2 regions of the Synechococcus sp. BMK-MC-1 genome follow, and region 1 is predicted to be linked to the other one. Evidence: predicted binding sites of a transcription regulator. Region 1 holds the regulator's gene; the other holds the start of a gene.
The links. Region 1 encodes HrcA, which represses chaperone genes, less so after heat shock. Its sites were predicted from a motif close to TTAGCACTCNNNNNNNNNGAGTGCTAA; they were not measured.
Positions count from the first base shown of each region.

Region 2: the regulator HrcA is predicted to act here: its motif matches at 2,718-2,744, upstream of groES (co-chaperone GroES).

Region 1 is NZ_CP047939.1:2,351,736-2,356,831, forward strand. It holds gene SynBMKMC1_RS13245 (citrate synthase) at 1-755, opposite strand, end outside; gene sixA (phosphohistidine phosphatase SixA) at 781-1,281, opposite strand; gene SynBMKMC1_RS13255 (DUF3352 domain-containing protein) at 1,259-2,968, opposite strand; gene SynBMKMC1_RS13260 (rhodanese-like domain-containing protein) at 2,967-3,317, shown strand; gene hrcA (heat-inducible transcriptional repressor HrcA) at 3,412-4,407, shown strand; gene SynBMKMC1_RS13270 (YeeE/YedE thiosulfate transporter family protein) at 4,388-5,096, opposite strand, start outside.
Region 2 is NZ_CP047939.1:2,059,029-2,064,124, reverse strand. It holds gene SynBMKMC1_RS11745 (30S ribosomal protein PSRP-3) at 1-482, shown strand, start outside; gene atpC (ATP synthase F1 subunit epsilon) at 623-1,033, opposite strand; gene atpD (F0F1 ATP synthase subunit beta) at 1,116-2,579, opposite strand; gene groES (co-chaperone GroES) at 2,796-3,107, shown strand; gene groL (chaperonin GroEL) at 3,161-4,795, shown strand; gene SynBMKMC1_RS11720 (MscL family protein) at 4,761-5,096, shown strand, end outside.

The DNA.
Region 1 (5,096 bases):
TCGGCTGTCCCGATCTCATCCAACATGGCGAGCACATCTTCATTGGCTCCTCCATGCAGGGGACCGGCCAGGGTTCCCACAGCGGAAGCGACCACGGCGTAAGGGTCGGTCAACGTGCTGGCTGTCACCCTCGCGCTGAACGTGCTGGCATTCAGGCTGTGTTCCGCATGCAGGATCAGACAGCGATCAAAGATTCTGGACGCCAGAGGGTCAGGCTCACGCTCCATGAGCATGTAAAGGAAATTGGCCGAATAGGCCAGGTCATCACGGGGTTGAATCGGATCCTGTCCTTTGCGGATCAACTGAAACGCCGCAACCATGGTGGGGATCTTGGCGATCAACCGCACGACGGCGTCGTAGATGTACTGGGGATCATCGATGGCGCGCCGGGAGTAAAACAACCCGAGCGAGGCCGCACTCGACTGCAGAGCATCCATCGGATGACCATCCGATGGAAAACACTTCATCATGTCGCGAACGCGGAAGCTCACCCGTCGGTGCATCTGCACCTCCTGCTCGAAATCTCTCAGCTGCTGTGGATTGGGGAGTTCACCCCAGATCAGTAGGTAGGTGGTTTCCAGGAAACTGCAGTGGGACGCGAGCACATCAACGGGATAGCCGCGATAGGACAGCAATCCCTTCTGCCCGTCGATGTCGCAGATTGACGACTGGGTTGCAGGAACCCCTTCCAACCCAGGGCGGAACACCAAACCGGTGCGCTCATGACGGATTTCTCCCCCCTCGGTTGGACTCACCAATCGCCTTCAACTCAGAGGCAACCTAATCGGAGCTCGGGATCAGGAGTCGAGGCTTGAGCAGCGCCTGCAGCTCAGCACGTCCGAAAGGCTCGTCAAGAAGCGCATCCCAACGGAGATGGCAAAAGCCTGCTTTGCGCAATCGCAGGCTGCCAGGTGCCGCCCCGATCAGTGCAGCGGCGAGCGCGCTGAGATCGGGTTCATGGCCGACCAGAAGGCATCGGCCGTGGAGTGATCGCAGCAAAGGCCTGGGATCGCGTCCAGGGGCGAGGGTCGACTCGATCCTTGCCTGCGAAGCCAAACCCGCCTGTACGGCCAGATCGGCGGTTTCTGCGGCACGCCTGTAAGGACTGCAGAGAATTTGGTCGGCTCGATAACCCAAAGCCCGAAGGCGGTTGGCGACAGCCAAGGTGCGCTGCACTCCGCGCAGCGTCAGGGGGCGATCCGGATGGTCCTGCCCATGGTCCCGTTCAGCAGCAATGCCATGACGGAACAGAAAGAGATCAACCGAATCGGAGGCGGGCATGCAGACGCAGGCTGCTCGACTCACCACTCTGACTTGATGCTGAGTCTGGTGCTGCAGCCAGCGTGAGGCTCTGCACCGCAGGACTCAGCGCTCGTCCACCCAGGCCCTGAAGCAGAATCCAGGGACGCCACTGAGCAAGGCCATCCCGACTTGGATCGGCGGACAGGGCGAGCTGCTGCGTGATCGGTGCCTTGACAAGGCTGCGCAACTCCTGCAGATGCTGCTTCAGAGCGCTTGGATCGCTGCCACTGCGACGTTGACGCAGTCCCTCCAGGGTTTGCCCCCACCAGTTGAAGCCAGAAACATGCTCTAACGCCACAGCAAGATCAGCCGTCAGCGACTCCTCACCATGGCGTCGTTGACGCACCAGCCGTGTCCAAACCTGAAGCGATTGGCCATCGGCATCCAGGGTGGATCCCACGAGGCCGCCTTGCTCGAGCTGGCGGCTCACCGCATCCGGCGATGGTGCATCCGCACGGCTGCCCAGAAGCCAACCCGCCTCACCCTCTTGGAAGAGCAGCGGGCCGGAATCGAGAGCAGCCACAGCCGCTGCCCCTTCTGCCGTGCTGGACTCCAGCGCTCGCCGCAACGCTGGAGCAATCCACTGCGCCAAAGGATTCTGGCTGTCGGGATTGATCAATGCCTGGGGCGCCGACAACAGGGCAAGCGCGTGAGCGTCCCCCCCGGCACCGGCAAGGAGAGCCTCAGCATCAGAACGTTCATCGGCCGCAGGTATCACCTCGTCTCGAAAACGAACCAGCGCCTTCAGGTCGAGATCCGTGCCCTGGGTTGCGAGGCCAGCGACCAAACCGGTGAGGTCACCACGGTTGGCGATCACGGCGGGGACGCCAAGCCAACGCTGCATGGCAGCTGGACTGGCTGTGAGAAACGCCACCCCAGAACCGAGAGATCTCAAATCATTGGCAAGACCTTCATCGCCTTGGAGCTGCAAACTCTCCAACTGCGACACATCGAGGGCCTGCTCCAGTACCCCACGGCCTGAAGCCAGGAGCAGAAGGTCATCATCGATCAGTGCCGTGGCGATCGGCTGGGGGTCGCGCCCCAACAAGGCACCTCGACCACTAATCACACCCATGCCCCGATAGCGGGTGATCTGCAAATCAGTCCCGGCCAGGCTGCGGGTCTGCCAGAACCGCTGCAGGAAACGTCTCGCCCCGTCGTCGTCCTGACTGGACAGAGCCAGAACCCACCCCAAAGCGCCCGGATCACCGGCGTTGGCGGTGCTGTCATCCAACACGGCCAAACTCACCTGCGGGCCGATCCAGTCCCGCAGTTCGTCGTTGAAATTCAGGCCTGCCAGAGCGAACGCGCCATCACGGAGCTGGCGGGTGCTTTCACTCACGGCCTCTCGCTGACGCACCGGGGCAACAGCTCGGGCATAGGCCGGGATGCGCGACGGATCCACCAGCCAATTGAAGGTGAGCTCAGCATCGCGGGGCATGAATCGCGCCGCTCGGGTGAGCTCCAACGGGCGATCCACAATCCGTAGCGGGCTCTGTCTGGCCATTGCCCACCACACCCCGAGGGCCAGGGTGAGGAGCACCATGGCCGATGCGACCAGAGCTAGCAGGAACGAACGCCCCTTCATGAACAAGCGGTGAAGGACATCATGGTCATCTTCATGCATCCAGGATGCATGGCCAGCCCAGAGCCAGACTGATGCCATGAACCAACGCACGCCTCAACCCCTGACCGCCGCGGAGCTGGCGGCCTGGCTGAAGAAGGAGCCTGCGTTGACCCTGGTCGATGTTCGTGAACACAGAGAACTGACAATCGCTGCCTTTCCCTACCCAGTGGAGCATCTGCCGTTAAGTGAGGCGGCGCAATGGATGGATGCCATCGACCAGCGGCTGCCCGCATCCCAAGCCGTGGTTGTGCTTTGCCATGCAGGGGTGCGCAGCTGGAACTTCGGATGCTGGCTGCTGGAACGCAATCCCGCGCAGGAGGTTTGGAATCTCGAGGGTGGCATTGATGCCTGGAGCCTGGCCGTGGATTCCTCCGTGCCGCGCTACTGAGCGCCATCCCTGCCTGAACCAACCGTCGGCTTCGTGACGGTCACGCTCGAATCCAAGGAATCATTCGTACGATCGCTGCATCTCATTAGCTGCTGTGGAGCTCCTGCCCCGACGCCAACAGGAAGTGCTGCAGGCCACGGTCCATCACTACGTGGACACGATTGAACCGGTAGGCAGCAAAACCCTCGTTCAGCGTTTCGGGCTTCAGGCGAGCTCAGCCACGGTGCGTTCGGCGATGGGAGCTCTGGAGCAAAAAGGCCTGCTGGTGCAGCCCCATCCATCCGCCGGTCGAATTCCCAGTCCAAGGGGGTACCGCCACTACGTGGACTGCTTGCTGCCCAAGCCTGGAGCCGCAGTTCACCACCTTGAGCAGGAACTCACCCAACTGAGCTTGCGCTGGGCTGCACTCGATGATCTCCTGCAGCAGCTGACACGGCGCTTAACCGATTTCACAGGGTTGATGAGCTTGATCACCCTGCCGCAACCGTCAGAGCAACGGCTGCACGCGATTCGCCTGGTCCCCACGGATGAAAGGCTTTTGGTGATGCTGGTGGCTGATTCCAGCCAAACCCATCACCTCAATCTGCGTTTGCCTCATGGCAGTGTCCATCAGGTGGCGGCCCTTGAGCGCTGGACTGATGATCAACTGCATCAGTCCGGACAGATCAGCTGGGAGTCGTTACCGCAGCAGCTGCAAACCTGTGGACAGGCACTGAGGGAAGCCCTTCACAACGAAGAAGGTCGATTCATCAGCCCAAGTGATCAGAGCGCTCACGTTCATGGCGTGTCCAGACTGGTGGCACAACCGGAGTTCAGCGACAGCACCAAGGTGGCCCCGCTCCTCGATCTGATGGATTGCAACCCCGCCGCCTTCATCCCCAGCGGTCCCGGTCATGATGACTGGGTTTGGATCGGCGGAGAGCATCCCCATACGGCTCTGAGCGACTGTTCTGTGATCCAATCGAGTTATCGGGATGGACAAGGAGGTGTGGGGCAAGTGGCTCTTGTGGGCCCAATGCGCATGGCTTACGCCACGGCACGTGCTGCCGTTCAATGTGTTGCGAAACACCTCAACCATCTCTTGAGCTGATCAGCGACAGCCAGATCCCCAGCATCATCGCTGGAAGTGCCAACCAGGCGTGGGGTGATCCGCCCGGTAAATAGCGAAACAACTGGCTGTCATTTCCCCCGAGCGCAAGCACGGATCCCATCGCCATCAGGATCCCCCAGCCCAGGCGCGGCAGGTCACACCATGAGGCAGGCCTCCAGTGGAAGCGGTCCCGGATCCAGGCCTCTAAAGCCATCCCCAACAGCAACACAATGCCAAACAGTTCAGAGGTCGCGACTGTCCGCGGGCTGGCAACCCAAATGGACCGTGTCATCTGATCAGGAGCGATCGGCCCGCGTCGAAGACGCTGCGGAGGAGGAGACAGGGGCATCCGCAGAGACCAGAGCGCCAGCACAATCAGCAACGCGGTCACCGTGGCAATCCGCAGCGGCGAAGCCTGCAAAGCCTCCACAGGCTGGACAAACCCACTCAAGCAGAATCCCAAAATCCAACCCAGGGCCGTCAGCCAGGCCCTGCAGTCGCCACGCGTGAGTTGAAGACTGGACCCTAAAAAACAACCCTGATTGCGCGCTGACGCAAAGCCAAAGAGCAGTCCACCTGCTGGAACCCACCAGTACAGAGGAAGTTGTGGGGGCTGTAGTTCGCCCAATGCAGTGAAAACCAGCAGAACCACAGCGATGGCTGTGGTGATGACCAGCACGATCTGGGCC
Region 2 (5,096 bases), 290 kb from region 1:
CCGTCGACCAGGAGGTCGCCACCGAGGCAGCAGCAGCTGATCAGGCACCGCAAACCACCGATGCCGATCAGCAGCAGGAGCCGAAGGAAGGTCGCCCTGTCATGCGCGGCGGTAGTGCTGCCTTGGCCTCTGCCACCATCGACGCCGACGGTGTTCCTTCCGGCTACACACCCAAAGCGGACGAAGGACGTTTTCTCCTGAAGATCCTTTGGCTCCCTGACAACGTGGCTCTGGCCGTGGATCAAATCGTCGGCGGTGGTCCAAGCCCTTTGACTGCCTACTTCTTCTGGCCTCGTGAAGATGCCTGGGAAACGCTCAAGAGTGAGTTGGAAGGAAAGTCCTGGATCACCGATAACGAGCGTGTTGAAGTGCTCAACAAAGCCACTGAAGTGATCAATTACTGGCAAGAGGAAGGCAAGGGCAAGAGCCTTGAGGATGCCAAGCTCAAGTTCCCCGACGTCACCTTCTGCGGTACCGCCTGAATCGCGCGCACACCAAGGGTCCATGGTTCGATCGCGACCTGCAGTCACTGCAGGTCGTTTTTTTTGTTCGATCGTTCAGACATGAAAAAGCCGGGGTAGAAAACCCCGGACTGGATGAAATCTCCGTTGATTTTGAACAATCAATCCTGATTCTTAGCCGCCTGCACGCGTGCGCGGGCACGATCGAGGGATTGTTGAGCTTTCACTTTGTCGGCTGATGCAGGCTGGCCTTCCATTTTGGAGACTTCGTTCCTTGCAGCCTGAAGATCCGATTCGGCACTGGAGGCGTCAATGGAACTGCCGAGCTCAGCAGAATTCACCAACACGGTGACATCGTCAGCATCCACTTCCGCAAAACCGCCCATCAGCGCGATGGACTTCCAGCCGCCATCGGCACGAACACGCAGGACACCCACATCCAGCGCTGCGAGCAAGGACACGTGGCCGGGGAGAATTCCAAGCTGACCAGTGGTGCTTGGAAGAATCACCTCGTCAGCTGAACCGTCGAACACACTCTGGTCGGGTGCCAGCACGCGGAGGGTGAGGGACATGGAAGGGGAGGACTTGGGGTCGGGGCGTTGGAGCTAAATCGTGATGGTGGGGACCGGCGTTGAACGGCGGTCCCCGGAAGCTTCACTTGGCTTCTGCCGCGATCTTCTCGGCCTTGGCCTTGACCTGGTCGATGTTGCCGACGAGGTAAAAGGCCTGTTCGGGGAGGTGGTCGAGCTCACCAGCGAGGATCTGGTTGAATCCGGCGATGGTTTCTTCCAGCTTCACGTACACACCAGGCATTCCGGTGAAGATCTCAGCCACGAAGAAGGGCTGGGAGAGGAATTTCTCGATCTTGCGGGCGCGATCCACGGTGCGACGGTCGTCTTCAGAGAGTTCATCAAGACCAAGAATGGCGATGATGTCTTGAAGCTCCTTGTAGCGCTGCAGTGTGGACTGCACGGCACGCGCTGTTTTGTAGTGCTCCTCACCCACAACGGCGGGCTGGAGCATGGTGCTGGTGGAGTCCAGGGGATCCACAGCGGGATAGATGCCCTTGGAGGCCAGGCCGCGGCTCAGCACGGTGGTGGCGTCGAGGTGAGCAAAGGTGGTCGCAGGAGCCGGGTCAGTGAGGTCGTCAGCGGGAACGTAAACGGCCTGAATGGAGGTGATGGACCCTTCCAGAGTGGACGTGATGCGCTCCTGAAGCTCACCCACGTCGGTGCCCAGGGTGGGCTGGTAACCCACGGCGGACGGCATGCGGCCCAGGAGAGCGGACACCTCAGAGCCGGCCTGCACGAAGCGGAAGATGTTGTCGACGAACAGGAGCACGTCCTGCTTGTTCACATCACGGAAGTGCTCAGCCATGGTGAGAGCGGAGAGACCCACGCGCATGCGGGCGCCGGGGGGCTCATTCATCTGGCCGTAGCAAAGGGCCACCTTCGACTTGGAGAGGTCTTCGGCATTGATCACGCCGGAATCCTTGAACTCCTCGTAGAGGTCGTTGCCTTCGCGGGTGCGCTCACCCACGCCACCGAACACGGACACGCCACCGTGCTCCTTGGCGATGTTGTTGATGAGTTCCTGAATCAGAACGGTTTTGCCCACACCGGCACCTCCGAAGAGGCCGACTTTTCCGCCTTGGCGATAGGGGGCGAGAAGGTCGATCACCTTGATACCGGTTTCGAAAACCTTGGGCTTGGTTTCCAGTTCGGTGAGTTTGGGGGCTGAACGGTGAATGGGTGCCGTTGCCGAAGCGTTCACAGGGCCCTGTTCGTCGACGGGCTCGCCGAGAACGTTGAAGATTCGGCCGAGGGTTGCTTCACCCACGGGAACGCTGATCGGAGCGCCTGTATCGAGCGCTTCCATGCCGCGGACGAGGCCGTCAGTGCCACTCATGGCCACGGCACGAACGCGATGGTCACCCAGCAGCTGCTGCACTTCTGCGGTGAGGGCTACCGGCTGTCCCGCCGTGTTAGTTCCCTCGATCCGGAGCGCATTGAGAATCTTGGGCAGCTTGCCGGCTGGAAATTCCACGTCCAGAACCGGGCCAATAACTTGGCGAACAACGCCCTTGGTACCGGCGGAGGCGGGAGCAGCAGCGGCCATAGGAAAGGAGGTGTGTGAGGGACGCGACGTGCGCACCCTTCTCGAGCGGCGCAACGATACCACCGCCTTGAGCGGGGCCAAAGGGTTCGGTCACCCGCACGCCGAATCCATGGTCGATGGGTGATGAGCGCACATAAGTTGGCAGTCGGTGACCTTGAGTGCCAGCTCGGGTCGCTGTCGCGCTTCGGCGCCCTGTCCCTGCTCCTGCAAGTCCCCATGGCAGCTGTTTCTCTCAGCGTCTCCACCGTCAAGCCCCTCGGCGATCGCGTGTTCGTCAAGGTTTCCGAATCCGAGGAAAAGACCGCTGGCGGCATCCTTCTTCCCGACACCGCCAAGGAAAAGCCCCAGGTGGGTGAGGTGGTTCAGGTCGGCCCCGGCAAAGCCAACGAAGACGGCTCCCGTCAGGCTCCTGAAGTCGGCGTAGGCGACAAGGTTCTCTACAGCAAGTACGCCGGAACCGATATCAAGCTCGGCAGTGACGAGTACGTGCTCCTGTCCGAGAAGGACATCCTGGCTGTCGTCAACTGAGACAGCACAGCTTCGGCTGACCATCTTCTAGTCCCTACGAACCATCGCCTCCCATGGCTAAGCGCATCATTTACAACGAGAACGCCCGCCGCGCTCTCGAGAAAGGCATCGACATCCTTGCGGAATCCGTTGCCGTCACCCTCGGCCCCAAGGGTCGCAACGTGGTGCTGGAAAAGAAGTTCGGCGCCCCGCAGATCATCAATGACGGTGTCACCATCGCCAAAGAGATCGAGCTCGAGGATCACATTGAGAACACGGGTGTTGCCCTGATTCGTCAGGCTGCTTCCAAAACCAACGATGCCGCCGGTGACGGCACCACAACCGCCACTGTTCTGGCCCACGCCATGGTGAAGGCGGGTCTGCGCAACGTGGCTGCTGGCGCCAATGCCATCACCCTCAAGAAGGGCATCGACAAGGCTTCGGATTTCCTTGTTGCTGAAATCAAGGACAAGGCCAACCCGATCAGCGACAGCAACGCCATCGCTCAGGTGGGAACCATCTCCGCCGGCAACGACGAGGAAGTGGGTCGGATGATCGCCGACGCCATGGACAAGGTCGGCAAGGAAGGCGTGATCTCCCTGGAAGAGGGCAAGTCGATGACCACCGAACTGGAGGTCACCGAAGGCATGCGTTTCGACAAGGGCTACATCTCCCCTTACTTCGCCACCGACACCGAGCGGATGGAAGCGGTGCTGGATGAGCCCTACATCCTGCTCACCGACAAGAAAATCGGCCTGGTGCAGGATCTCGTTCCTGTGCTGGAGCAGATTGCCCGCACCGGCAAGCCTCTGCTGATCATCGCTGAGGACATCGAGAAAGAAGCTCTGGCAACCCTGGTGGTGAACCGTCTGCGCGGTGTGCTGAACGTGGCGGCCGTGAAGGCCCCTGGCTTCGGCGATCGCCGCAAGGCCATGCTCGAAGACATGGCTGTGCTGACCAACGGTCAGCTGATCACTGAGGACGCCGGCCTCAAGCTCGAAAACGCCAAGATCGAAATGCTGGGCACCGCCCGCCGCGTGACGATCAACAAGGACACCACCACGATCGTTGCCGAGGGCAATGAGGTGGCTGTGCAGGCGCGCTGCGAGCAGATCAAGAAGCAGATGGACGAAACCGAGTCCACCTATGACAAAGAGAAACTGCAGGAGCGTCTGGCCAAGCTGGCCGGCGGTGTCGCTGTGGTGAAGGTGGGTGCAGCCACCGAAACCGAGATGAAGGACAAGAAGCTTCGTCTCGAGGACGCCATCAATGCCACCAAGGCTGCGGTTGAGGAGGGCATCGTCCCCGGTGGCGGCACCACCCTGGCTCATCTGGCCCCCGCCCTTGAGCAGTGGGCTGCCTCCACGCTCAGCGGTGAGGAACTGATCGGTGCCAACATCGTGGCCGCGGCTCTGACCGCTCCTCTGATGCGCATCGCAGAGAACGCCGGAGTCAACGGTGCTGTTGTGGCCGAAAACGTGAAGGCCAAGTCCTTCAACGAGGGCTACAACGCTGCCAATGGCGACTATGTCGACATGCTCGCTGCCGGCATCGTCGATCCCGCCAAGGTGACCCGTTCCGGTCTGCAGAACGCGGCATCCATTGCCGGCATGGTGCTCACCACCGAGTGCATCGTGGCGGATCTTCCTGAGAAGAAGGAAGCAGCACCGGCCGGTGGCGGCATGGGAGGCGGCGACTTCGACTACTGATCGACACCGATCAGTCGCGTCAAGCGCAATCAACCCTGTTCAACATCAAGACCCCTGCTACGGCGGGGGTCTTTTTGTGGATGCCATCAGTAAGGATCTGTTGATGCCTCTCCTCAACCCTTTGGTGCGGGGAGGGAACTGGCAAAACCTTGTCATCCCTTACTTCGGCGGGGACTTGGCAATTGGAAAAATCTTCGATGTGATCCTCAACTCTCTGATCGTGGGTTGGGCCCTGTTCTTCATCATCAAGGCGATCAACCGCTCACAGCGAACCCTTGAAAGTGGAATGTCCACCTTCAAA